DNA from 4 places in the Rhizobium sp. A22-96 genome. Region 3 is predicted to be linked to each of the others. Evidence: riboswitches for the same ligand, from Rfam matches in the RefSeq annotation. Region 3 holds a riboswitch; each other region holds the start of a gene.
The links. A riboswitch is a leader RNA that binds a small molecule or an ion and turns the genes downstream of it on or off. The one in region 3 is predicted to bind cobalamin.

Region 1 (6,036 bases), 800 kb from region 3:
AAGTCCAGCCTTCTGCGGCTGATCTGCCGGCTCCGGAAGGTGAAGAGCGGCGTCATCCGCCTCGGTGGCGATGATATTGCCTCCATTTCTCGTGGCGATATCGCCCGCCGTGTCGCGCTGGTGGAGCAGCAGGCGACCACGGACATGCAGGTGACCGTCATCGATGTCGTTCGTCTTGGGCGTACACCGCATCGCGGCCCGCTTTCCTCCTGGAGCGCCGGCGACGATATTGCGGTCTTCGATGCGCTTGCCCGCGTCGGCATGAGGGATCGAGCCGGGCAGTTGTGGCAGACCCTGTCCGGCGGCGAGCGGCAGCGTGTTCATATTGCCAGGGCGCTGGCACAGACCCCGAGCGAATTGCTGCTCGATGAGCCGACGAACCATCTCGATATCCAGCATCAGCTCGACATTCTGGGCCTGGTTTCCAAGCTCGACGTGACCTCCATCGTCGCGTTGCACGATCTCAATCTGGCGGCGATGTTCTGCGACAGTCTCGCCGTGCTGCAGAAGGGTGAGGTGGTGGCTGCCGGACCGCCGGAGGAAGTCTTGACGCAGGAGCTGATCGAGCGGGTCTTCGGCGTACGCGCCCATGTCCAGAAGTCCGCCGTCCACGGCCGCTGCAACATTCAATATATGGCGGGCTGATCTGATGGACGGTGCCAATTTCCACCTCAAGGAAGAAATCAGGGACTATTGGTCGAAACGGTCGGAGACCTTCGATCTTGCTTTCGGCCACAGGATAGCACCCGGCCCCGAGGCAGACGCCTGGCAGAAGCCGATCCGCGCAGCGCTTGGCTCCCAGCCAAAGCGTGTTCTGGAGCTTGCCTGCGGCACCGGTGAGGTGACGCGGCTGATCCATGATCTCGGTCACGAGGTGACGGCGCTGGATTTTTCCGAAGCGATGCTGGCCGTCGCGCGCAAGAAGCATGCAGGCAAGCCGCGTCTTCGATTTCTGCTGGCCGATGCCGAACAGACTATGGAGCCGGATGCGGCCTACGATGCGATCGTCTGCCGGCATCTCGTCTGGACGCTGACGCAGCCGGAAGAGACCTTCAGGGAATGGCTTCGGCTACTCAAGCCCGGCGGGCGCCTCGTGATCTTCGACGGCGACTGGGCCAAGCCGAAGCCGAGCGGCCAGATTGCCAGGCTGCTGATTTCGCTGATTGACCGCTTCGTCGGCGCTGATCAAAATTATGATGGGGCGCTAAGCAGCCGCCACTCTCGCATCATGGAGGCCTTGCCTTTTGGCAGCGGCCTGCGTTCGGAAGAGTTGACCCCGCTATTGTCGGCAGCGGGCTTTGCGGCCATTCAGCTCCAGTCGCACGGGCCTATTGCCAGGGCGCAGCGGAAGAATGCCAATCTGCGGAACAAGCTTCGAACCCTCGTTTATCGGCGGTTTATTCTGACCTGCATGCGGCCATGGACCCCCACCCATTTTCCGCAAAGAAATTTAGTGGATGCGGTCAGGCCGGCCCTTGAACCAACCTCGCAGCCACGATGAACTGGATTAGCTGCCGGCTGGATTTGAGAAGTCAGTCAGGACAAATAAACATATAAAGATTTGTTTATATCTATTGACAATTTTCTGCGCTTGGTGCGAAATCACCAGCGTTATGGTTCTCTGGGGCACTCCATTCGCTCCAGAGCTAAGAGGGAATCCGGTGCGCTGAGAGATCGGCTATTCCGGGGCTGCCCCCGCAACTGTGAGCGGCGAGCCAATGTCCATTCATGTCACTGAGGCGATGAGCCTTGGGAAGACGGACAAAGGTGACGACCCGCAAGCCAGGAGACCTGCCACAACAAAATAACGTCCACGGGCGGGGTGTCCCGGTGGTTGCTGTGGCTGGCCGATATTGGCCTTGTCCGCACGCGTCCGCTTGACCCATGCCCCCACAACCAATGGGGTATGACTATGCCAACCAAAACTGTCCCAGTCGCTTCTCTTGGCTTTCCGCGTATCGGTCGCCATCGCGAACTGAAATTCGCGCTCGAAGCCTACTGGTCCGGAAAGATTCCCGAGAGCGAACTCATCGAAACCGCCAGGAAGCTCCGGGCTGAAAACTGGTCGCTTCAGCGCGACAGCGGGATCACCCGTATCCCTTCCAACGATTTCTCATTCTACGATCATGTCCTCGACACCGCCGTCATGGTCGGTGCCATTCCTTCCGTATACGGCTGGAAGGGCGGCGACGTTTCATTGTCGACCTACTTCGCCATGGCGCGCGGCAGCCAAGGCGATGGCCATGCCGATTGCGGCCATACGCATCATGGCCATGGTGTGCAGGCGCTTGAAATGACCAAGTGGTTCGACACCAACTATCACTACATGGTGCCCGAGGTTTCAGAAGATCAGGCTTTTGCGCTCACCACGCAAAAGCCCGTCGATCACTTCCTCGAGGCAAAGGCGCTCGGCATTCACACCCGCCCGGTCATTCTCGGACCGGTCACCTTCCTGAAACTCGCCAAGGCTCGCTCGGCAACCTTCAAGCCGCTGGGCCTGCTGCCGAAACTGCTTCCGGTCTACGAGGAATTGCTGCGCCGGCTGAGCGCTGCCGGTGCCGACTGGGTGCAGATCGATGAGCCGATCGCCGTTCTCGATCTGACCGAGGGCGAGCGCCATGCCTTCTCGGTCGCCTACAAGGCGTTGACCGAGGCGGCGCCGGATCAGAAGATCATGCTGACAACCTATTTCGGCGGTCTTGCCGACAATCTGGCTGCTATCACCGAGCTGCCGGTTGCCGGTGTCCATGTCGATCTGACGCGTGCGCCAGGTCAGCTCGATGATGTCGTGAAGGCCGTTCGCAAGGATCAGGTTCTGTCGCTCGGCATCATCGATGGCCGCAACATCTGGAGGGCGGATCTGGCTGCGATCATCAACCGCCTTCAGCCTGTTGCCACGGCGCGTAGTATCGACGGCGTCGAAGTGGCAGCATCTTGCTCGCTGCTGCATGTTCCGATCGATCTGGAGCTTGAGACGGCGCTCGATAGCGACCTGAAGAGCTGGCTGGCATTTGCCACGCAAAAGCTCGGTGAGCTTGCGACGCTCGGCCGTGGTCTTGCCGAAGGAAAGGCTGCCGTTTCAGTGGAAGTCGCCGTCGCATCCAGGGCTATCGCTGCACGGGCCTCATCACCGAAGGTAATCGACCCGTTGGTACGCGGCCGCCTTGCCGGGGTCGATGCCGCCATGAAGCAGCGCAAGAGCGCGTTTGTGCAGCGTCGGTCGGTGCAAGCGGAAACGATCAAGCTGCCGCTCTTCCCGACGACGACGATCGGCTCCTTCCCGCAGACGCCGGAGGTTCGGAAGGCTCGTTCTGCCCATGCAAAGGGCACGCTCAGCTATGTCGACTACGAGGCCTTCCTGCGCAAGGAGACCGAAGCCACAATCCGTTGGCAGGAAGAAATCGGCCTCGACGTGCTGGTCCATGGCGAATTCGAACGCAACGACATGGTGCAGTATTTCGGCGAGCAATTGTCGGGCTTTGCCTTCACCCAGCATGCATGGGTGCAGAGCTATGGTTCACGCTATGTGCGTCCGCCGATCATCTTCGGTGACGTCTCCCGGCCGGACCCGATGACCGTTCGCTGGTGGGAATATTCCCAATCGCTGACGCAGAAGCCGGTGAAGGGCATGTTGACCGGACCGGTCACCATCCTCAATTGGTCCTTCGTTCGGGACGACATCGCCCGCAGCGAAACGTGCCGACAGATTGCGCTTGCGATCCGTGACGAGGTCGTCGATCTGGAAAAGGCCGGTGCCAGGATGATCCAGATCGACGAGGCAGCCCTTCGCGAGGGTCTTCCGCTCAGACACAAGGACAAGCAGGCCTATCTCGATTGGGCAGTCGAGAGCTTCCGCTTGTGCTCAAGCGGTGTTGCGGATGGGACGCAGGTCCATACGCATATGTGCTACTCGGAGTTCAACGACATCATCATCGCCATTGCCGCGATGGATGCCGACGTCATCTCCATCGAGACGTCTCGCTCGAAGATGGAACTTCTCGATGCGTTCAGGAACTTCAAATATCCGAACGAGATCGGCCCCGGCGTCTACGACATCCACTCGCCGCGCATTCCAGACGTCAGCGAGATGACCGATCTTTTGTCGCTGGCGCGCAGGCGTCTTCAGGATGGCCAGCTATGGGTCAATCCGGATTGCGGATTGAAGACCCGCAAATGGGAAGAGGTGAAGCCGGCACTCGTCAACATGGTTCAAGCCGCCCGCAGCCTGCGGCAGGAACATGCCAGGGCTGAGGAACGAGCCCTCATCGCCTAAGGCATTCCGCCAGAGATTGAGAGCCGGCTCGCTTGAGTCGGCTCTCAACTTATCTGCATTCGATGCCGTTTCGATCAGGTCTTTGCGGCCTTGGCAAAGGTCGGATCGAATGTCTTCTCGAAAGGCACATCGATATTGGCGAGTTCCGGATCGAGCGTCTTCAGGACGCCCATCATCGAATCATAGCCTTCCTTCGTGACCATGCCGTCAGGCGAATACATTTCCTTCGAATTCTTGAAGGCTTGCATATAGAGGTCGCGATTGCCGAGCAGATATTCCTCTGGCACGACGCCGGCGACATCCTCGGGGCTCGCCGTCCCGAGCCATTTCAGCGCCTTCATGAAGGCATTGACCGTCCGTTGCGTCGTTATCGGATTGGCCACGGCAAACTCGCGCTTGATATAAACGGTGGCGGCTGGATTGGGACCTCCGAAGAGCGCGCGCGTGCCGGCTTCGGTGCGGGTATCAAGCAGCACGGTGATATCGCCGTCATACTGCAATTGCGCGATGACCGGATCGAGATGGGAGAGCCCGTCGATCTGCCCGCTCTTGACCGCCGCGACCGCTCCGGCGCCGCCCCCGACGCCGATCAGCGACGCGTCGTCGACTTTCAGCCCGTTCTTCAGCATGGCATATTGGAACATCAGCGCCGTCGATGAGCCGGGTGCGGTCACGCCGATCTTGCGGCCCTTCATATCGGCCATGGACTTGATCTCGCCGGCAAGCTCCTTGCGCACGGCGATGACGATCCCGGGGAAACGGCCGAGATTGCAGATCGCGACGATGTCCTGTCCCTTGTTCTGCATGCGGATCGTGTGTTCATAGGCGCCGGCCACCACATCGAGCGAACCGCCGATCAGGCCTTCCAGCGACTTCGAGCCGCCGGCGAAATCATTGATGGTGACGTTCAGGCCCTCTTCCTTGAAGAAGCCCTTTCGCTCGGCGATCGTCAGCGGCAGATAGTAGAGCAGCGGCTTGCCGCCGACGCCGATCAGAAGATCGGGCTTCTCCGGTTTGGCATCCTGTGCCGCCGCCGGCAGAATGCCGCCGAGCGAAGCCCCGATGCCGAGGCTTGCCGTTGCGATCAGAAATGTCCTGCGTTCCATGTCGTCCTCCTCCATTTCCTCATACTATGTGTTCTACTGGCCGCGCCAGGCGAGTAGCCGGCGTTCGGCCACGGTCACCAGCCAATCGACGATTAGGACGAAGGCCGTCAGCACGACCATGCCGGCAAAGACGCCCGTCACGTCGAAAACGCCTTCCGCCTGCTGGATCAGGTAGCCGAGGCCGGCAGCCGAGCCCAGATATTCGCCGACAACAGCACCGACGACGGCAAAACCGACCGAGGTATGCAGGCTTGAAAATACCCAGGACAATGCCGAGGGCAGGTAGACATGGCGCAGCAACTGGCGCTCGTTCATGCCAAGCATCCGCGCATTGGACAAGACAGGCTGGCTGACTTCCTTGACGCCCTGGTAGACGTTGAAAAAGACGATGAAGAAGACCAGCGTGATGCCGAGCGCCACCTTGGACCAGATGCCGAGGCCGAACCAAAGGGCGAAAATGGGTGCCAGCACGACGCGGGGCAGGGCATTCGCAGCCTTCACGTATGGGTCAAAGACGGCCGCAACCAAAGGCTTGCGCGCGAACCAGAAGCCGAAAACGATGCCACCGAAGGAGCCAAGGAGGAAGGCGAGGAGGGATTCTGACAGCGTGATCCAGAGATGGTACCAGATCGATCCGCTTGCGAACCATTGCACGAC
Region 2 (6,036 bases), 800 kb from region 3:
AATGACCCCGGCCTCAGCATCGACGTCTTTGCCTATGACTTCAACGAGCGAGATATCGTTGCCAAGTTGGAAAGCTGCGGCAAGCGTGTTCGCGCCATCATCGACAATTCGGGATCGCACAAGCCGGCCGGCAGCGCGGAATCTCAGGCGGCAGCGCGCCTTGCCGTCTCGGCCGGGTCCGATGCCGTAAAGCGGATGCATTTCAAGACCCTGCAGCACAACAAGGTCTTCATCGTCAAGCGCGGCGACCAGCCGATCAAGGTGCTGTTCGGTTCCACCAATTTCAGTTATCGCGGCCTCTACATTCAGGCAAACAATGCGCTGGTGTTTCACTCCAGCGATGCGGCCGGATTGTTCGGCCGTGCTTTCGAACTGGCCTTTCAGGGGCTGGATGCGTTCCAGCAGGATAGTCTCAGCAGCAAGTGGAACCTGGTTCAGGCAGCCGGCATGCCGGCCGCGCATTTCTGCTTCTCGCCGCACAAATCAAGCGATCTGTCGCTCAGTCCCGTCGGGGCAGCCATCGATCAGGCTTCCTCCTCGGTCTTCTATGCCATCGCCTTCCTCAATCAGATTCGCTCAGGCCCGGTGCGTCAGGCGGTTGATCGGCTGATGGGCAAGGATGTGTTCAGCTACGGCATTTCCGACAAGGAGGGTGGGCTTGAAATCCGCAAGCCCGACGGCTCCGTCGGCCTGGTGGATTTCAACTATCTGGCAAGCCATGCGCCGGAACCCTTCAAGACTGAATGGAGCGGCGGCAGCGGCATCCATCAGCACGACAAGTTCGTCGTCACTGACTTCAACCTGCCAACGGCCAAGGTCTTTACAGGATCGTCCAACCTGTCCCCCAGTGGCGAAACAAATAATGGCGACAATCTCGTGATGATCGAGGACCAGCGGGTAGCGACATCCTATGCCATCGAAGCACTGCGAATCTTTGATCACCTTCATTTCCGCGCGGCGATGCAGAGTGCTGGTGCGCCCAACAGTTTGACGTTGGCACGGCCGCCGGCCGCCGGGCAGGATGCCTGGTTTCGGCGTTTTTATGCAGCTGGCTCCCAGGATGCGAAGGATCGTCTCCTCTTCTCGCATTGAAGGCGAAGCGATGCCATCAACAACGATCGCCGGTGCCGACTAAGGGTGTGATCCATGAACGATATCGATGCGATACCCCTTTCCACTGAGGGGGAAGCTGTTGACGCAGCCGATTTCCGGTGGGACGGCAACAGCTTCGAGGCTGGGATCGGCATTGCGGCTTCGGGCGGCGGCTTTCGCGCGATGCTGTTTCACGTCGGCGCCTTCATTCGGCTGGCAGAGCTTGGGCTGTTGCAACAGGCAAAACGCATCTCCAGCGTTTCGGGCGGCTCTATCGCCACAGGCTGGCTTGCCTGCGTGTGGCCGGACTTGGTGAAGGCCGATTTTGGCAATTTGAATGATGTCTTTGTCGGTCCCATGCTGGATTTTGCCCGCTCGCGGATCGATGTCATCGATGCGATTATCGGGCTTTTGCCTGGCACGTCCGCGGCAAAACAGGTCGAGAAATCCTACGACAAGCACCTGTTTCGCGGTCGCAGCCTTCAGGATCTCCCCGATCAGCCGCAATTCGTATTCTGCGCGACGAACCTGCAGACCGGGGTGCTTTGGCGTTTCTGCAAGGCCTATGCCGGCGACTATATTGTCGGACGGCTCGACCAGCCGGATTTTCCGCTGGCCAGAGCGGTCGCCTCCTCTTCGGCGTTTCCACCCTTTCTGTCGCCCATGGTTTTCAACTTCGCGGATGGCAGTTTCCAGGATTGGCCGACTGCGCCGCGCCGACCGGTGCCGTCGATCGGGGATTTTCGCAGGACCGTCATGTTGACGGACGGCGGCGTCTACGACAATCACGGCGTTGAGCCGCTGGTGAAGCGCTTCGCCACCCTCTTCGTCAGCGATGGTGGCGCGCCCTTCAGCCGAAATCCCAGGCTTTGCCGCAACTGGGTCAGTCAGCTTCGCCGGATTCTGGATGTAACCGACAACCAGGTAAGGGCGCTTCGCCGACGCGATCTGATCGGCCGTTTCAAGGCCAGTGATGCGTTTGCCGATGAGACGGCCTTGGTGACGGCGCAAGCCTATGCCCGCTTCGGTGCCTATTGGGGTATCGATACTGATCCCGCGAAACTTGTGCCTGAAGGGGCGTTGCCTTGTTCATCGGCCGCCGCGTCTTCCCTTGCCGCCACGCCCACCCGGCTCAGCAATCTTGGTGACGAGATTTCCGAGAGGCTGGTCAACTGGGGATATGCAATCTGCGATCGCAGTGTGCGCGCAAACTATGCTGGACCGACGCGGCCGGTCGCCGCGGTCTGGCCTTTTCCTAAAAGAGCGCTGGGATAGCCATGCTTGACCATTCAGCGGGAAGCTCCAGATAAGTTCTCACTGAAGCTATCCGTTCAACTTCGTCTTCCGCACAATTTGTGACCTCGAGCGCTGCAGATCGCAAGCCCGACTGTCGCAATGCGGACACGTATCACGTCAAAAGATCGGCTATCGCGATGCTAGTTATCTCCGGCTCACATTCGAACGATAGAGCGGCTTCTTCGAAGGATATGAGATTTCATAAACCATCTCGAAGCGATTGCGTGATATTCCGGTCTGACTTCGACTATGACCAGTGCGTGCCATTCGCTGCGGCTCCGCGCGAGGATTTGGGATGGTGATGGAAATTCAAACGCATTTGCCTTCCCTGGTACGCGTCCTGGGTCAGGTGGCCATTATTGTCTACGCCTATTCTTGGGTCATCCGGACGATCGAGCGCGGCGTTTTGAAATCCGTTGCCGTCGGCTTGCTCTTTGGCCTGGGTGGTATCCTGTCGATGAGCGACCCAATCCAATGGATGCCCGGCATCTTCCAGGATGGCCGTTCGATCCTGCTCGTTCTGACGCCGATCTATGGTGGTGTGGTTGGGACGGTGGTTGCGGCTGTCATGATGGGTGTGTTTCGCTTCCTGGTCGGCGGCATGGGAGCCGCTGGCGGTGTCGCGGGCATTCTGATCGTTGCGATCGTCGGGTATCTTCTAACGCTCGTGCCGCGGCAGTGGATCGGCACTGGGTGGAAGCGCTCAGCCCTGTTCGGCCTGGCGACGATGACTTCGCTTGTCGTTCTCGTCTTGCTGCCATGGCCGGTCGCGCGTGAGCTTCTCCTTTCGGCGACACTTCCGGTCACGATCGTCAATATCCTCGGCGTCGTGCTGCTGTCGGATTTACTCGAGCGCGAACGCTACCGCATTGGCATCCAGCGCGCGCTTGAGAACGAGGCCAGCCTCGATCCACTGACCAAGCTGCCAAATCGCCGCGTTTTGCAGCGGGAAGGCGATCGTTGCAGCAAGGAAGCCGGAACGAGGCGGATTCCCTTTTCGATCATCATGCTCGATATCGATCACTTCAAGAAGATCAACGACAACTGGGGTCATTCCTTCGGCGATACGGTCCTTGCACGGCTGGCGGATGTGATCCGGCAGACTGTACGCAAGACCGACATCGCCGCCCGCTACGGCGGCGAGGAGATCGTCGTGCTGTTGCCGAACACCGACATGAGGGCGGCCGGAAACCTTGCCGAGAAAATCCGCAACGACATCGAGACGACGGTCCTGATGTTCGAGCAGGAGACGATCCACGTCACTGTCAGCATCGGCATTGCCTGTTCTCATGAACCATCGGCCGACTTCAAGCATGTGCTCGAAGCAGCCGACAAGGCGCTCTATCGCGCAAAGGCAAGCGGGCGAAATCGCGTCGAGCTGGCTGAAACGGCGTAGAGCTGCCTTTGATAGCTCGCCGGTTTAGGCAATCGTCGGGCTGCTTTTGCGATTTTTCTAACATCCATTGGTTCTCGAGTGTCCTGCTTGACGGCGGACGGCAGTCCGGCGTAACTGGATGCGACGGTTCCCCGAGGAAGGCTTCGAGGGGATTAATAGGGAACACGGTGAGGACGACCCAAAAGGGACCTAGACCGTGGCTGCCCCCGCAACTGTAAGCGGATTGCCGATCATCCCGGGTGCGACCAGCCTGCTGGCCACCTCAGGTGGCTTCAGGGCCATGCCACTGCGAACACAAATCGCGGGAAGGCAGATGATCGTCAGACATTCGCGAGCCAGGAGACCTGCCGTCGATCACGATCCAATCAACCGGGCGGGGATGCCTGGAAAGGACAGAGAATGATTGACCTGAGCCTTCGATACTACCAGGCGTTTTTCGGCCTTGATTGCGGTCTTTGCAACCGGCGGCGGTCTGTCTGAGCGCTATTGCGCCGAGGCTGCCAGATTTTCCATTCTCATCGAGACCTTTCATGCGCCAATTTTTGACGACCATTACATTTGCACTTGGGCTTAGCGGGTTTGCTGCGTCCGCCTTCGCGTCGACGCAATATCCGCTGACCATCAACAATTGCGGCCAACAGGTCACCTTTCAGAAGGCTCCGACCAAGATCGTCTCCATCGGCCAGGGCATGACCGAGATCCTGCTGTCACTCGGCCTTGCCGACAAGATTGCGGGAACGGCCGTATGGGTCGGCCCGGTCTTGCCGCAATATGCCGAAGCCAATGCCAAGATCCCGCGTCTGGCCGACAATGATCCGAGCTTTGAGTCCGTGGTCGGCAAGGAACCGGATTTTGTCGGCGCTGAATTCGAGTGGCATATCGGCGCGCAAGGCGCGGTCGGCAAGCGCGAGCAGTTTTCCGAACTCGGCATCAACACCTATATCGCGCCGACCGACTGCGTCGCCAAGATCAATGCCGAAGGCGGTGACGGCGTGCGCAAGGAGCTGTTCACGATGGGCCTGATCTATCAGGAGATCGATGAACTCGCTGAGATCTTCGACGTTAAAGATCGCGGCGATGCGCTGGTCGCGCAGCTGAAGAAGCGCGAGGCCGATGCCGTCGCTTCGATCTCCGCTGCGCAGGCGAAGAACCTGCCGATCGTGTTCTGGTTTTCCAGCAAGGAAGTGAACGGTGACGCCTATATCGCCGGCAAGAATAGCGCGCCGGCCTATATTCTGAAGACGATCGGCGCGAAGAATGTCGTGACGACCGAGGAGGAATGGCCGCTTGTGGGATGGGAAACGATCGCGCAGGCAAATCCCGCCGTCATCGTCATCGCGACGATGGATCGCCGCCGCTACGCCGCCGATGACCCGAAGGTCAAGCTTGACTTCCTGCAGAAGGATCCGGTCACCAGCCAGCTCGATGCGGTCAAGAACAAGCATTTCGTCATGATGGATGCGCAGTCGATGAACCCGACCATCCGCACCATCGATGGCATCGAGACGCTGGCCAAGGGCATCAAGTCCTTCGGCCTGGCAGAGTAGAATGCGCCTGATTGCAGAACGGCGAGAAAGGTGGGCGCTCTTGGCGCTCACCGTGGCTGCGCTGGTGTTTCTGGCATTCATGATCAGCCTTGCGGTCTCGATCGGCGAGATTTCGATCCCGTTGTCGACGACCGCCAAGGCAGTTGCGAACCGGCTGCTCGGAACGGATTTCGAGCTTAGCCGGATTCATCAGGGCATCGTCTGGGACTATCGCCTGAGCCGGGCGCTCGTTGCCGCAAGCACCGGTGCATCGCTGGCCTTAAGTGGCGTGATCCTGCAGGCGTTGTTGCGCAATCCGCTTGCAGAACCCTATGTGCTCGGCATTTCGGCGGGTGCCTCCACGGGTGCCGTCTGCATCATGATCCTCGGGCTCGGCTACGGAATCCTCACTCTTTCCAGCGGCGCCTTCATTGGTGCGGTTGTGGCATTTCTGTTTGTCGGCCTGCTGGCAGCCGGTGTCGGCGGCACCAGCGAGCGCATCATTCTCTGTGGCGTCGCCGGCTCGCAGCTCTTCAATGCACTGACCTCCTATATCGTCACCACATCGGCCAATGCCGAGCAGGCGAGGGGCGTCATGTTCTGGCTGCTCGGCTCCATGAGCGGTGTGCGTTGGCCGGATGTCTATTTGTCCGGACCGATCGCCATTATCGGCTTTATCATCTGCATGGCGCATGTCCGCGTGCTCGACGCATTCGTCTTTGGAAC
Region 3 (6,036 bases):
GATCCTTGTCGTCCTCGATGCGGTTCCAGTTAATGGCACGGATACGGCTTACCGGCTTGAATTGCATGTTCACGGGAATGTCCTTTTTCAAACCGGAAATCAAAGGGCGCAGGAAACGCAGCCCTGCACCTCGGTGCCGGACAGCGCCATCTGGCGAAGGCGGATGTAGTAGATGGTCTTGATGCCCTTCTTCCAGGCGTAGATCTGCGCCTTGTTGATATCGCGCGTGGTCGCGGTATCGCGGAAGAATAGTGTCAGCGACAGACCCTGATCGACATGCTGCGTCGCCGCCGCATAGGTGTCGATGATCTTTTCCGGCCCGATCTCGTAGGCATCCTGATAGTAATCGAGGTTGTCGTTGGTCATGAAGGCGGCCGGATAATAGACGCGGCCGATCTTGCCTTCCTTGCGGATTTCGATCTTGGAGACGATCGGATGGATAGAGGAGGTCGAGTGGTTGATGTAGGAAATAGAACCGGTTGGAGGCACGGCCTGTAGGTTCTGATTATAGAGACCGCCCTTCATCACGGCCTGCTTCAGCTGCGCCCAATCTTCCTGCGTCGGGATGGCGATACCAGCCGTTTCGAACAGTTCGGCGACGCGTTCGGTCGCAGGCACCCACGCCTGATCGGTATATTTGTCGAAATAGTCGCCGGAGGCATATTTCGAATTCTCGAAGCCCTTGAAGCTCTGTCCGCGTTCGACCGCCAGGAGATTCGAGGCGCGGATGGCGTGATAGGTCACCGTGTAGAAGTAGATATTGGTGAAATCGACACCCTCTTCCGAGCCGTAGAAGATGCGCTCGCGGGCGAGATAGCCGTGCAGGTTCATCTGGCCGAGGCCGATGGCGTGACTGTCATCATTGCCCTTCTCGATCGAAGGCACCGACGAGATGTGGCTCATGTCGGAGACCGCCGTCAGCGCACGGATCGACATCTCGATCGTCTTGCCGAAGTCGGGGCTGTCCATCGCGGCGGCAATATTGAGCGAGCCGAGGTTGCATGAGATGTCCTTGCCCAAATGGGTATAGGAGAGGTCTTCGCTATATTCGCTGGCTTCGCTGACCTGCAGGATTTCCGAGCACAGATTGCTCATGGTGATGCGGCCGGCAACCGGGTTGGCACGGTTCACCGTGTCCTCGAACATGATGTAGGGATAGCCGCTCTCGAACTGGATCTCGGCGATCACCTGGAAGAAGTCGCGCGCCTTGATCTTCTTCTTGCGGATACGGCTGTCAGCCACCATCTCGCGGTACTTTTCGGTCACCGAAATTTCCGTGAACGGCACGCCATAGACCCGTTCCACGTCATAAGGCGAGAACAGATACATATCGTCGTTGTTCTTCGCGAGCTCGAAGGTGATGTCGGGAATGACCACCCCGAGCGACAGCGTCTTGATGCGGATCTTTTCGTCGGCATTCTCGCGCTTGGTATCGAGGAAGCGCATAATGTCAGGGTGATGGGCGTTGAGATAGACAGCACCCGCACCCTGCCGAGCACCAAGCTGGTTGGCGTAGGAGAAGGAGTCTTCGAGCAGTTTCATCACCGGGATGATACCGGAGGACTGGTTCTCGATGTGCTTGATCGGCGCACCGGCCTCGCGAATATTGGTGAGAGACAGCGCCACGCCACCACCGCGCTTGGAAAGCTGCAGGGCGGAATTGATGGCGCGGCCGATCGACTCCATGTTGTCTTCGACACGCAGCAGGAAGCAGGAAACCAGCTCGCCGCGCTGCTTCTTGCCGGCATTGAGGAAGGTCGGCGTCGCCGGCTGGAAGCGGCCGGAGATGATTTCGTCCACCATATCGTGGGCAAGCTGCTCATTGCCGCGCGCCAGCGCCAGCGCAACCATGCAGACGCGGTCTTCATAGCGCTCCAGATAGCGCTTACCGTCGAAAGTCTTCAGCGTGTAGCTGGTGTAATATTTAAAAGCGCCGAGGAACGTCGGAAAACGGAACTTCTTCGCGTAAGCGTGATCGAAGAGATCGCGCACGAAGTTGAACGAATATTGGTCCAGCACTTCCTGCTCGTAGTAGCCCTCGGTCACCAGATAATCGAGCTTTTCCCGCAAGTTATGGAAGAAGACGGTGTTCTGGTTGACGTGTTGCAGGAAATACTGCTTGGCCGCCATGCGGTCCTTGTCGAGCTGGATCTGCCCCTGCTCGTCATAGAGGTTCAGCATGGCGTTGAGGGCGTGATAGTCCAGTGCCGTTTCCGTGGCCTTCGCTGGCCGGTCGAGCGTTAGCGTGTCCAAAATCGTTCCAATCCGTGTCTGACATTCACGACATCATCGTCCGTACCCAGCAGCTCGAACCGGTAGAGGTAAGGCACCTGGCATTTGGTGGAGATGATGTCGCCGGCGATACCGAAGGTCGCCCCGAAGTTGCTGTTGCCCGCGGCAATGACCCCGCGGATGTTTGAACGGTTATCCGCATCATTGAGGAAGCGGATAACCTGCTTGGGCACGGCACCCTTGCCACCTTCACCACAATAGGTAGGGACAATGAGAACGTAAGGACGGGCCACTCGAAGCTCTTCTCCCGCATTGAGAGGAATGCGAGCGGCCGACAAGGCGAGCTTGGCAACGAAGCGATGGGTGTTCTCGGATCTGCTGGAGAAATAGACGATCTCGCCCACCGCCTGGTTCCTCAGGCGAGAGAGCTGATCATGTCAGGGCGGAAACCGGCCCAATGCTGCTCGCCGGCGATGACAACCGGTACCTGACGATAGCCGAGGCCCTGCACGAGCTCATAGGCTTCACTATCGGTGGACACGTCAATGATGGTGTAATCGATACCCTGGCGATCGAGAGCGCGGGTCGTCGCGGTGCATTGGACGCAGGCGGGCTTGCTGTAGACGGTAATGCTCATTGGATATCCTCGTATAGTGATAGGCGTGCAGATGCGTTCGGGCATTAGTCGATGCCCGTGTTGCAGGATGAAAAATGGAGACGGATGCGGTCGAAGACTGGCCGGTTAGAAGGCCGTCACTCGCGTAGCCGGTTATCGGTACTCAAAAACATGGACTTCACCCCGAAGTTATTCTTGCGGGATCTTCGCGGGAGCGAGGGTAACAGCAATCATGCCGCACAGATCCACGCTCGCCATCCGGACACCCCGCCCGTGGACGTTATGCTCGAGGCAGGTCTCCTGGCTCGCGGGTCGCAGCATTCAATCTCGCCTTCCCAAGACACAAGTGTCTCAGTGGCCATGTCGAACGAACGCTCGCCGCTCACAGTTGCGGGGGCAGCTCCGGCTTGGCAATCATCATGACCGCCGACCGAATTCCCGTCTTAGCCTCCAATCCTTGCGAATCGAAGGAACCTCGAACACTATATATAGTATATGAGGTTAAAATTGCGTCAACTGGTTCCGCGCGCCGCCACGGATTTCAATGTTGATAATTTGTGGATAGCACCACCAAACCCTGCATCTGCGGGGCTGGACAACTGCAGCGTTACTTTATAACAATTTATATGTAATGTTATTACATAAAGGATCATTCATGTCCCGCTCCAATCCCGGCACTCTCCTTGCGGCCTCGTCGCTGGCCTGCGCATTGCTGTTTCCATTTCCGTCCGTCGCAGATGAAGAAAGCAAGACGGAAAGCTGGAGGTTATTCATCGCCGATCATAGCTTACCCGTCGTCCATGTCGTAGACCTCGAGAGTGGCAAGGAAATCAGCCGCTTCGACATCGACGGATATGCCGCACTTTCGTTGAGCCAATCCGGCAGGACAGTCTTTGCCGTACAGGGCGAAAAGAATGTTGTGCACGCGCTAGACACCGGCATATCGCTTTCCGACCATGGAGAGCATCGTGATATCGAGCTTTCCGATCCGAAATTGCACTCGACGGTAATCAAGGGCGAAAAGCCTGGTCACGTTGTCACCCACGGCGACGATGTGGCGATCTTCTACGATCGCGGCGGTAAATTCGATCTCCTCTCGGAAGCCGACCTCACCAGGGACAAAGCCGACATCCGTGCATTCGGCACCACTGCCGCACATCACGGCGCTGCTGTCCCGATGGGCAACCATCTCCTGGTGTCAGTGCCGAACACGGCCGTCCCCGTCAAGGATGGCGAATTGCCACCGCGCCTGGGCCTGCGGGTGCTCGACCGCAAAGGCGAGCAGGTCGGACAGGTCGAAACCTGCACCGGCCTACATGGTGAGGCGACATCCGCCCGGCTGGTTGCCTTCGGTTGCGAGGAAGGCGTCCTCGTCGTTCGCCCCGGCGGTATTGACGGCCCGAAGATCGAGATGCTCGCCTATGGTTCCGATATGCCGAAAGGCAAGGTCTCGACCTTGCTCGGCGGCACGTCCATGCAATTCTTCCTGGGCAATTATGGGGAACGGAACATCGTCCTCATCGACCCCGATAACAAGGCCGAGCCCTACAAGCTGATCGAGTTGCCGACACGGCGTATCGACTTCGTGCTCGATGCGGCTGATCCACGCCATGCCTATGTCCTCACGGAAGACGGAAACCTGCATCGCATCGATGTGGTGGAAGGCGGCATCACGAAATCAGGGAGCGTGACTGAACCCTACAGCAAGGATGGCCATTGGCGCGATCCGCGACCACGCCTTGCCATGGCCGGCAATCTCATCGCCATTACCGATCCACGCCATAGCTTGGTGCGCTTGATCGACGGCGAGACGTTGAAGGAGATTCGCAGCATTCCCGTCGAGGGACAGCCCTTTGCAATTGTCGCGGCCGGCGGCTCCGGTGCAGTCCATTAAGGGCGGCGCGCAAGTAGTATCCACTCTATAAGAAGGGAGCCGGTCGCTCGGACCGGCTCTCCATTCCATCAAACAATGAGGAAATTCGAACCGGTGACCGCTTTAGGCGGTCCGCGCAGGAAACACGGCTTTCCAGGAAGCTTCCAAGCGACGCTTCAGCTCATATGACAGGGCACAGACTGCGAAGGTCGCAACCGCGATCGGTAGGAAAGACGATGCTGACAGCAGCCCTGCCCGATCCAGCTCATAGGCGATGAGCAACATGACCGTTTGGTGCAGCACATAATAGGTGAGAATTGCCTTGTTGAGATAACGGACAACGGCATTTTCGGACCTGCACCAAATTCTCGCATAGCCGAGAATCGCCACGATGGCACTCCATTGGAAGATGCCGCCGAACACTCTCCCCGTGGCCACACGCCAAATTTCGGGCGTATCCGACGGCAAGGCGGGAAAGAGCAATGTCAGACCGACCGCGCATACGACGGCCAGGATCATTGCCGGCCTTCGCATATGGACGATGGTATCCCAATAATCGTCGCGGCTTGTCATAATCGCGCCGAGCAGGAAGGACAGCAGGTAAGCGGCGTGGTTGTACCAATCGGTTACGATATCCAGCGTCGGCGGAAACGCCGGTCTCAGCAAAAGCTTGAGCAGAACGAAAAGCAAGGCCGGCATCATCAGCATCCAGCGACCCGATAGCCATACCGCCAAGCGATTTCCAACCGTAGACAACAGGTTTGGCCATATGGATACGGCAAGCGTTATCAGCGCGGTATAGAGCCACAGATAGGCCAAATACCACAGGTGCTGCAGGCCAATCAGCAATGCCTGCCCGCCATTCGGTAAGGAGACCGGAGTGAAGGTCGCATAGTGCCAGAGAAGATCTGTAAAGCTGATGTCGACGCCCTGATCGGCACGCAGCCACACGTACATCTGCGGAGGAATCAGGAACAGAAGACCCAAAACGAAGGGCATCAGCAACTGTCTCGTGCGCGCACTCCGCAAAGCGTCAGGAGAATGCCGCTTCAACAGCATACCTGTCACAGCGCCTGAAATAAGGAATAGCAAAGACATGCGCCAGGGATGTGTCCACAGATGGATCACGTCGAAGACCGGCGAACTGTCCGGCGCCTTCAGCAGAAAGGTCCTCGAATTATACATCAAGCTGACGTGATAGAGGATCAGCAGCATAAACGCTGCAACCCTGACGAAGTCCAGATCGTGTCTGCGCGGCATCCCCAACATGATTTAGCATTCTAGATTGCAACCCTTAATGGATTGCAAAAAGATC
Region 4 (6,036 bases), on a different contig from region 3:
CAGGTGCCGCAGAGGCCCGATTCGCAGGCAGCGCCGATCCGCACGCCGGCGCCGCGCGCGGCCTGAAGCACGGTTTGCCCGGCCGCACAAACCACGTCCTTGCCGGCCATGGTGAAGCGGATCGTGGTCGCAGCGTCCGTCGAGGCATCGTCGGTAACTTCAGCAAGCGGCGTCGCCGCATTTGCCGGCTGGAAGCTTTCCTGATGGTAGCGCTTCATGTCGAAGCCGTGCGCTTCCAACATGGAACGGACGGCATCCATGAAGACTTCCGGGCCGCAGCAGAAGATCGTGCGATCCATGAAATCAGGCGCCAGCAGGCCGATCTTGGCCTTGTCGATGCGGCCCTTCAGCCCCGACCAGAGATCGGTGCGGCCACAGCCCTCGACGATCAGGCCGAGATTGAGGTTCGGCATGAAGCGGGCGAGATATTCCAGCTCCGAGCGGAAGATGATGTCGGTCGGGCTGCGCGAGCAATTGACGAAAGTGATGTCGGACAATGGCGCGGTGTCGGCCATGTAACGGGTCATGGCCATCATCGGCGTCACGCCGGAACCGGCGGAGACGAAGAGGTATTTATCGCCGGGATGGCGGACGTGCGTGAAATCGCCGAGAGGACCGAAAGCCTTGATGCGCATGCCCGGCTTGAGGTTCTCGAACATCCAGCGCGTGCCGATGCTGTCCTTCTGCGCCTTGACCGTCACCGCGACCGAGAAGGGCCGCGATGGCGTCGAGGACAGCGTATAGGTGCGCATGACCGGCTCCGGCGCCGTCGGCAGCTCCAGCGTCACGAACTGGCCCGGCAGATAGCGGAACCAGTTGTCCTTGTCGGACCGGAATGTGAAGGTCATCACATCGGGCGCTTCGGGCGTGACGGAGAGGCATTCGAGCAGATGCTGCCTGTCGCTCCAGGGCTGCATCTGATCGAGGTGTCGATGGCTAAGGGAGACGGTCATGTTCATACTCAGGCAACCGCCGACAGCTTGGCCTGATCGCCCTGCAGCCGGTTGATCATGAAATTCGAATACCATTCGACGAACTGCATGACGCCGCCCTCGTGGAGTTCCGAATAAGGACCGGGCTCATAGGCCGGCGAGTGAATGCCGAAAGCATTCTCCTCGACGATGCGGCGATCCTGGTCGTTGGTCTCGGTCCAGACGTGGGTCAGTTCCTCGAGATCGTAGTCGACGCCTTCGACGGCATCCTTGTGCACCAGCCATTTGGTGGTGACGGCGGTCTCCTCGGCATTGAGCGGAAGGACGCGGAAGGAAATCGCGTGGTCGCCAAGCAGGTGGTTCCATGTCGTCGGATAATGGAACAGCAGCATGGTGCCGATGCCGTTGATCGTCACATCGGGCGAGAGCGGCCGCTTGACGGCGTTCTGGCCGGACATGGTGTAGCTTTCGGCCCCTTCGATGAGCGGCATGCGGGCGGCGCGGAACTGGCCATCAGGCGAGATCTTGAATTCGCTCGGCAGGCCGGCGGCTTCGCAGCGCTCCCAATGAGCGGTGATCACCGGATCGCTCATCGCCCCCTGCACGCCGCTGACCGTCGGTGCTTCCGAAAACGTGCGGCAGAGTTCAGGATGGTTGGCGGCGCAGTGGTAGCACTCGCGATTGTTTTCCCAAACGAGCTTCCAGTTGCCCTTTTCGATAATGGTGCTCTGGAAGGCAACCTTGGCCTCACTCATGCGATGCGGCGCCATATAGGGCTCGATCGTGGCGCGGACGGGCGCGAAGTCCGGAGCGTTCTTTGCCAGACAGATGAAGATGTAGCCGCCGACGCTTTCGCAATGGACCGGCTTCAGCGAATACTGGGTCTTGTCGAAGTCCTCGGCCATCTGACGGGCGAACAGCAGCGAGCCGTCCAGCTCGTAGGTCCACTGGTGATAGGGGCAGACGAGCTTTGCCGACGAGCCGCGCTCTGTCGTGCAGACGCGTGAGCCGCGATGGCGACAGCTGTTGTGGAAGGCGCGGATGACCTGATCGCGACCACGGACGATGACGACAGGATAATCGCCGATCTGGACGGTGAAATAATTGCCCGCGCGCGGCACTTCGCAGTCATGGCCGATGAACAGCCAGTCGCGATAGTAGATCATTTCCATATCGAGCTTGAAGTAATCCTGATCGATATAGAAAGGCTGCTCGAGGCTGAAGCCCTCGCGGCGGTTCTTCAATTGCCGCAAAACATTGCTGCTGATATCCATTTGCCTATCCTTGCGCGTTACCGGGAAACGGACGAAGGACATGCAAGGCCGTTTGGGAGCGGCCTGAAGCAATGTCCCGACCGCCCGCCGCGGTCAGTAAACCGAATTTCCCCAAGGCTGGTTTCCGGGCTCTGGAGCGGCCCTGTTTCCAGAACCCCATGGCACCTTCCCAGGTCGGCCGACCCAGTGGCTTTATTCGCCATGCCTCACTCCACCACCGTTGCGGGGGCAGCGCCGGATTTTGACCGGCTTCCCAATTCTCCGTCTCCCTAGCAGACGGCACCTTGAGATTGATAACATCATAACTCTCGGCCCCGTCAGCCGCTGCGCTACAATGCGACATCGGCTTCGAAATTGGCGACAGATGAAACGGAACAGCAAGACGGTCGTAGGGATGGGCAATATAGGAAGGCAATTCAATCTCTTATCGATTATCGGCAGACATGGAGATCGTCGCTATTTTGCCTCCTCTTGATGACGCTTTATCCTGATTGCGACAATGCGGTTGATCTCCGATAATCAAGGGGTCGCTTGCGACGCCGAAAGTGCCTGCAGCGCCGCCATTGCACGGTCAGCATCAGCAGCCGGAACGAAGATATGATCGTGGTAATAGGCCGCGACGACATTGGCGCTGATGCCCGCATTTCCCAAGGCTGTAGCGAACGCCGCGGTGAGGCCGATAGCCTCCAGCGAGGAATGGACATCGAGCGTGATCATGCGCATTGCGGGCGCAATCGGAAACCCGGCCTGCCGCGCGGCCTCCAGCGGCAGGATCAGGGTCACGCCCTCCCCTTCCCGGAAAAAACCGATCGGCTCCAGATGAATATGATCGGCCAATGTCGACGATGGAACGGTGCAATAGACGAACTCGCCCTCGACGAGATTCGGTTTCATGCCGGAAAGCAGCAGCTTAAGATCGGTAATTCCGGGCATGTGTTTTGGCCTCCCTGGGGATTTGCAACCGGCGTCGTTAAGCCCGGCTCAAGCAAGACTAGTTATCATGCAGTCTCCAGACCTCTATAGCGAGACCCGGCATGGCCAAACTCAGATATTTCGACGCTGGGAAGCCCGCCGACCCCGAACCGATACCGGCGGTATCGACAACGGGGCATAGCGAATTCCTGCGCACCGGTCGTATCAACCGCGACAGGCCGCATTGGCTTGCCGAAGAGCGGCGATACATGACCCACCAGGAAGTCGCCGAGCAGACCGCGCAGAAGCTGCGGAATGCCGGGGAAATGACCCATGACCGGCTCAACGGCTTTCATAAGTCGATTCGTTTTCCGAAGCTCATCTTTCATCACACGCTGAAGGACACGCCGCATCTCGGCTATTGCCACGTAACAGCGGCGCGCACGCAATTCGCTCGATATGAAGAGGTGAACTGGGCCTTCTACATCGCGAACTTCTTTGCCCGCATCGGCCAGGAAGAGAATTTCTTCGAGGATATCAGCCTGAAATATTCGCGGATGTATTTCGCCGTCGCCATCCATCCGGGCAAGGAGGCGGAAGACAAGAAGCTGACGATCAATCGCGACATTCGCGGCAACGGCGTGCTGTTCCACACGCACGATCCGCAGATCGCCGTCCGTAACGTCCTCTTGCTCGGCGCCCGCAACGAACAGCTTCGCGACATCATTCGCCAGCTTTGATCATTGATCCGAAAACTCGAAAAGCATAAGAACGGCCTGAACTGCAAACGGGCAGGCCATGGCACGACACATAGACATTCTCGAACACCCGCAAACGGCGATAGATGTCGCCTCGGCAACGCTTGCCGAGGGTCTGCCGATCGGGTTGCCAACGGAGACGGTCTACGGCCTTGCAGCCGATGCCACCAACCCGGCTGCCATCACCCGGATCTACGAAACCAAGGGACGGCCGCGCTTCAACCCGCTCATTTGCCATATGAGCGATCTCGCCATGGCCGAACGCTATGCGATCTTCGATCCCATCTCCCGCAAGTTGGCGGAAGCATTCTGGCCAGGCCCGCTGACGCTGGTGCTACCGCTCAGGCCCGGCAGCGGCATCCATCCGCTGGCGACCGCCGGTCTCGATACCGTCGGCATCCGCGTGCCGCAGGGCTTTGCCGGCGAGCTGATCCGTGCCTTCGGGCGCCCTCTTGCCGCGCCGAGCGCCAATACGTCGGGCAAGATCAGCGCCACCAGCGCCGACCATGTCGATGACGATCTCGGCGAGCGGATCACGCTGATCCTCGACGCCGGCGCCTCCGTCGTCGGTGTCGAGTCGACCATCGTCAAGGTCGAAGACGGCGAATTGCGGCTGTTGCGGCCGGGCGGATTGGCCGCCCGTGAGATCGAGCGGGTCGCGGGCAAGGCGCTGAAGCGCAAGAAGAAGGCATCGGCCGCCATCGAAGCCCCCGGCATGCTGGCGTCGCATTATGCCCCCGGCGCGGCCGTGCGGCTCGACGCGACGGAGGTTGCGGCCGGTGAAACACTGATCCGCTTCGGGACGCCTGACATTGCCGGGATCGAAAGCGCCATTGCCGTGCTCGACCTGAGCGCCACGGGCGATCTTTCGGAGGCCGCAGCAAACCTCTTCGACTTCATGAAGCGCGCCGACGCCACAGGCGCCGCGACGATCGCCTTTTCGCATATTCCCGACGAGGGCCTCGGCGAGGCCATCAACGACCGGCTGCGCCGTGCGGCAGCACCCAGAGATTAAAAATCGGCCCGACACTCTATCGGCAAAGGATACGCCATGAGCTCTGCCCCCTCTTCAGCCCTTCTCGACCGCTTCGCTGCGATCGTTGGCGAGAAACATGCCGTGCGAGATGCGGCGGAGATTGCGCCGCATCTGGTCGAGAACCGTGGGCTCTACCATGGTGCTTCGCCGATGCTGCTGAAGCCCAGCTCGGTGGAGGAGGTCTCAGCGATCCTCAAGCTTGCCAGCGAGACAGGCACGGCCATCGTGCCGCAGACCGGCAATACCGGCCTTGTCGGCGGTCAGACACCGCGCGAAGGCGGCTCCGACATCATCCTGTCGCTAGAGCGCATGAACCGGGTCCGCGATATCGATCCGGTCGGCAATACCATGATCGTCGATGGCGGCTGCATTCTGGCGGATGTGCACAAGGCTGCGGCTGAGCATGGCCGCATGTTCCCTCTGTCTCTCGGCTCGGAAGGCTCGTGCCGCATCGCCGGCAATCTCTCCACCAATGCCGGCGGCACGGCGGTTCTCGCCTATGGTAATATGCGCCAGCTCTGCCTCGGCCTCGAAGTGGTGCTGCCCACAGGCGAGATCTGGAACGGATTGCGCCGCCTGAAGAAGGACAATACCGGCTACGATCTGCGCGATCTCTTCATCGGCGCCGAAGGCACGCTTGGCATCATCACCGGGGCAGTGCTGAAGCTCTTCCCGCAGCCGCTCGGCCATCAGGTCGCCTTTGCCGGGCTGCAGTCGGTCGATGATGCGCTGATCCTGTTCAAGAACGCCTCCGGCCTCTGCGGCACGGCGCTGACCGGCTTCGAGCTGATGCCGCGCCTTGGCGTCGAATTCACCGAGCGCCATATCCCCGGTGTGCGCGATCCGCTGGAAACGGTGCATCCCTGGTATGTGCTGATCGATATCTCGACCTCGGATTCGGCCGAAACCGCCGAGCGGATGATGATGACGCTGCTGGAACAGGGCTACGAGGCCGGCCTGATCCAGGATGCGACGATTGCCAGCTCTGAAGCGCAGCAGAAGGCGATCTGGCACATGCGCGAGAGCATGTCGGACGCGCAGAAGCCGGAAGGCGGCTCGATCAAGCACGATGTTTCCGTTCCTGTCGCGCAGGTGCCGCAATTCATGGCCGAGGCCGAGACGGC

Region 1: it holds a riboswitch for cobalamin, as region 3 does, so the genes downstream of both, metE (5-methyltetrahydropteroyltriglutamate--homocysteine S-methyltransferase) here and nrdH (glutaredoxin-like protein NrdH) in region 3, are expected to answer to the same signal.
Region 2: it holds a riboswitch for cobalamin, as region 3 does, so the genes downstream of both, ACQZ6F_RS06270 (ABC transporter substrate-binding protein) here and nrdH (glutaredoxin-like protein NrdH) in region 3, are expected to answer to the same signal.
Region 4: it holds a riboswitch for cobalamin, as region 3 does, so the genes downstream of both, ACQZ6F_RS13105 (aromatic ring-hydroxylating oxygenase subunit alpha) here and nrdH (glutaredoxin-like protein NrdH) in region 3, are expected to answer to the same signal.

The regions. Positions count from the first base shown of each region.
Region 1 is NZ_JBNWDQ010000001.1:1,402,059-1,408,094, forward strand. It holds gene ACQZ6F_RS06280 (ABC transporter ATP-binding protein) at 1-645, shown strand, start outside; gene ACQZ6F_RS06285 (class I SAM-dependent methyltransferase) at 650-1,501, shown strand; cobalamin riboswitch at 1,598-1,813, shown strand; gene metE (5-methyltetrahydropteroyltriglutamate--homocysteine S-methyltransferase) at 1,913-4,273, shown strand; gene ACQZ6F_RS06295 (ABC transporter substrate-binding protein) at 4,348-5,379, opposite strand; gene ACQZ6F_RS06300 (ABC transporter permease) at 5,413-6,036, opposite strand, start outside.
Region 2 is NZ_JBNWDQ010000001.1:1,395,573-1,401,608, forward strand. It holds gene ACQZ6F_RS06255 (phospholipase D-like domain-containing protein) at 1-1,092, shown strand, start outside; gene ACQZ6F_RS06260 (patatin-like phospholipase family protein) at 1,147-2,367, shown strand; gene ACQZ6F_RS06265 (GGDEF domain-containing protein) at 2,690-3,784, shown strand; cobalamin riboswitch at 3,892-4,150, shown strand; gene ACQZ6F_RS06270 (ABC transporter substrate-binding protein) at 4,315-5,331, shown strand; gene ACQZ6F_RS06275 (FecCD family ABC transporter permease) at 5,333-6,036, shown strand, end outside.
Region 3 is NZ_JBNWDQ010000001.1:599,412-605,447, forward strand. It holds gene nrdF (class 1b ribonucleoside-diphosphate reductase subunit beta) at 1-67, opposite strand, end outside; gene nrdE (class 1b ribonucleoside-diphosphate reductase subunit alpha) at 100-2,253, opposite strand; gene nrdI (class Ib ribonucleoside-diphosphate reductase assembly flavoprotein NrdI) at 2,241-2,636, opposite strand; gene nrdH (glutaredoxin-like protein NrdH) at 2,648-2,869, opposite strand; cobalamin riboswitch at 3,122-3,341, opposite strand; gene ACQZ6F_RS02710 (hypothetical protein) at 3,504-4,742, shown strand; gene ACQZ6F_RS02715 (acyltransferase family protein) at 4,845-5,990, opposite strand.
Region 4 is NZ_JBNWDQ010000003.1:78,184-84,219, reverse strand. It holds gene ACQZ6F_RS13110 (FAD-binding oxidoreductase) at 1-959, opposite strand, end outside; gene ACQZ6F_RS13105 (aromatic ring-hydroxylating oxygenase subunit alpha) at 962-2,206, opposite strand; cobalamin riboswitch at 2,305-2,508, opposite strand; gene ACQZ6F_RS13100 (ACT domain-containing protein) at 2,726-3,139, opposite strand; gene ACQZ6F_RS13095 (DUF6656 family protein) at 3,241-3,858, shown strand; gene ACQZ6F_RS13090 (L-threonylcarbamoyladenylate synthase) at 3,917-4,891, shown strand; gene ACQZ6F_RS13085 (FAD-binding oxidoreductase) at 4,928-6,036, shown strand, end outside.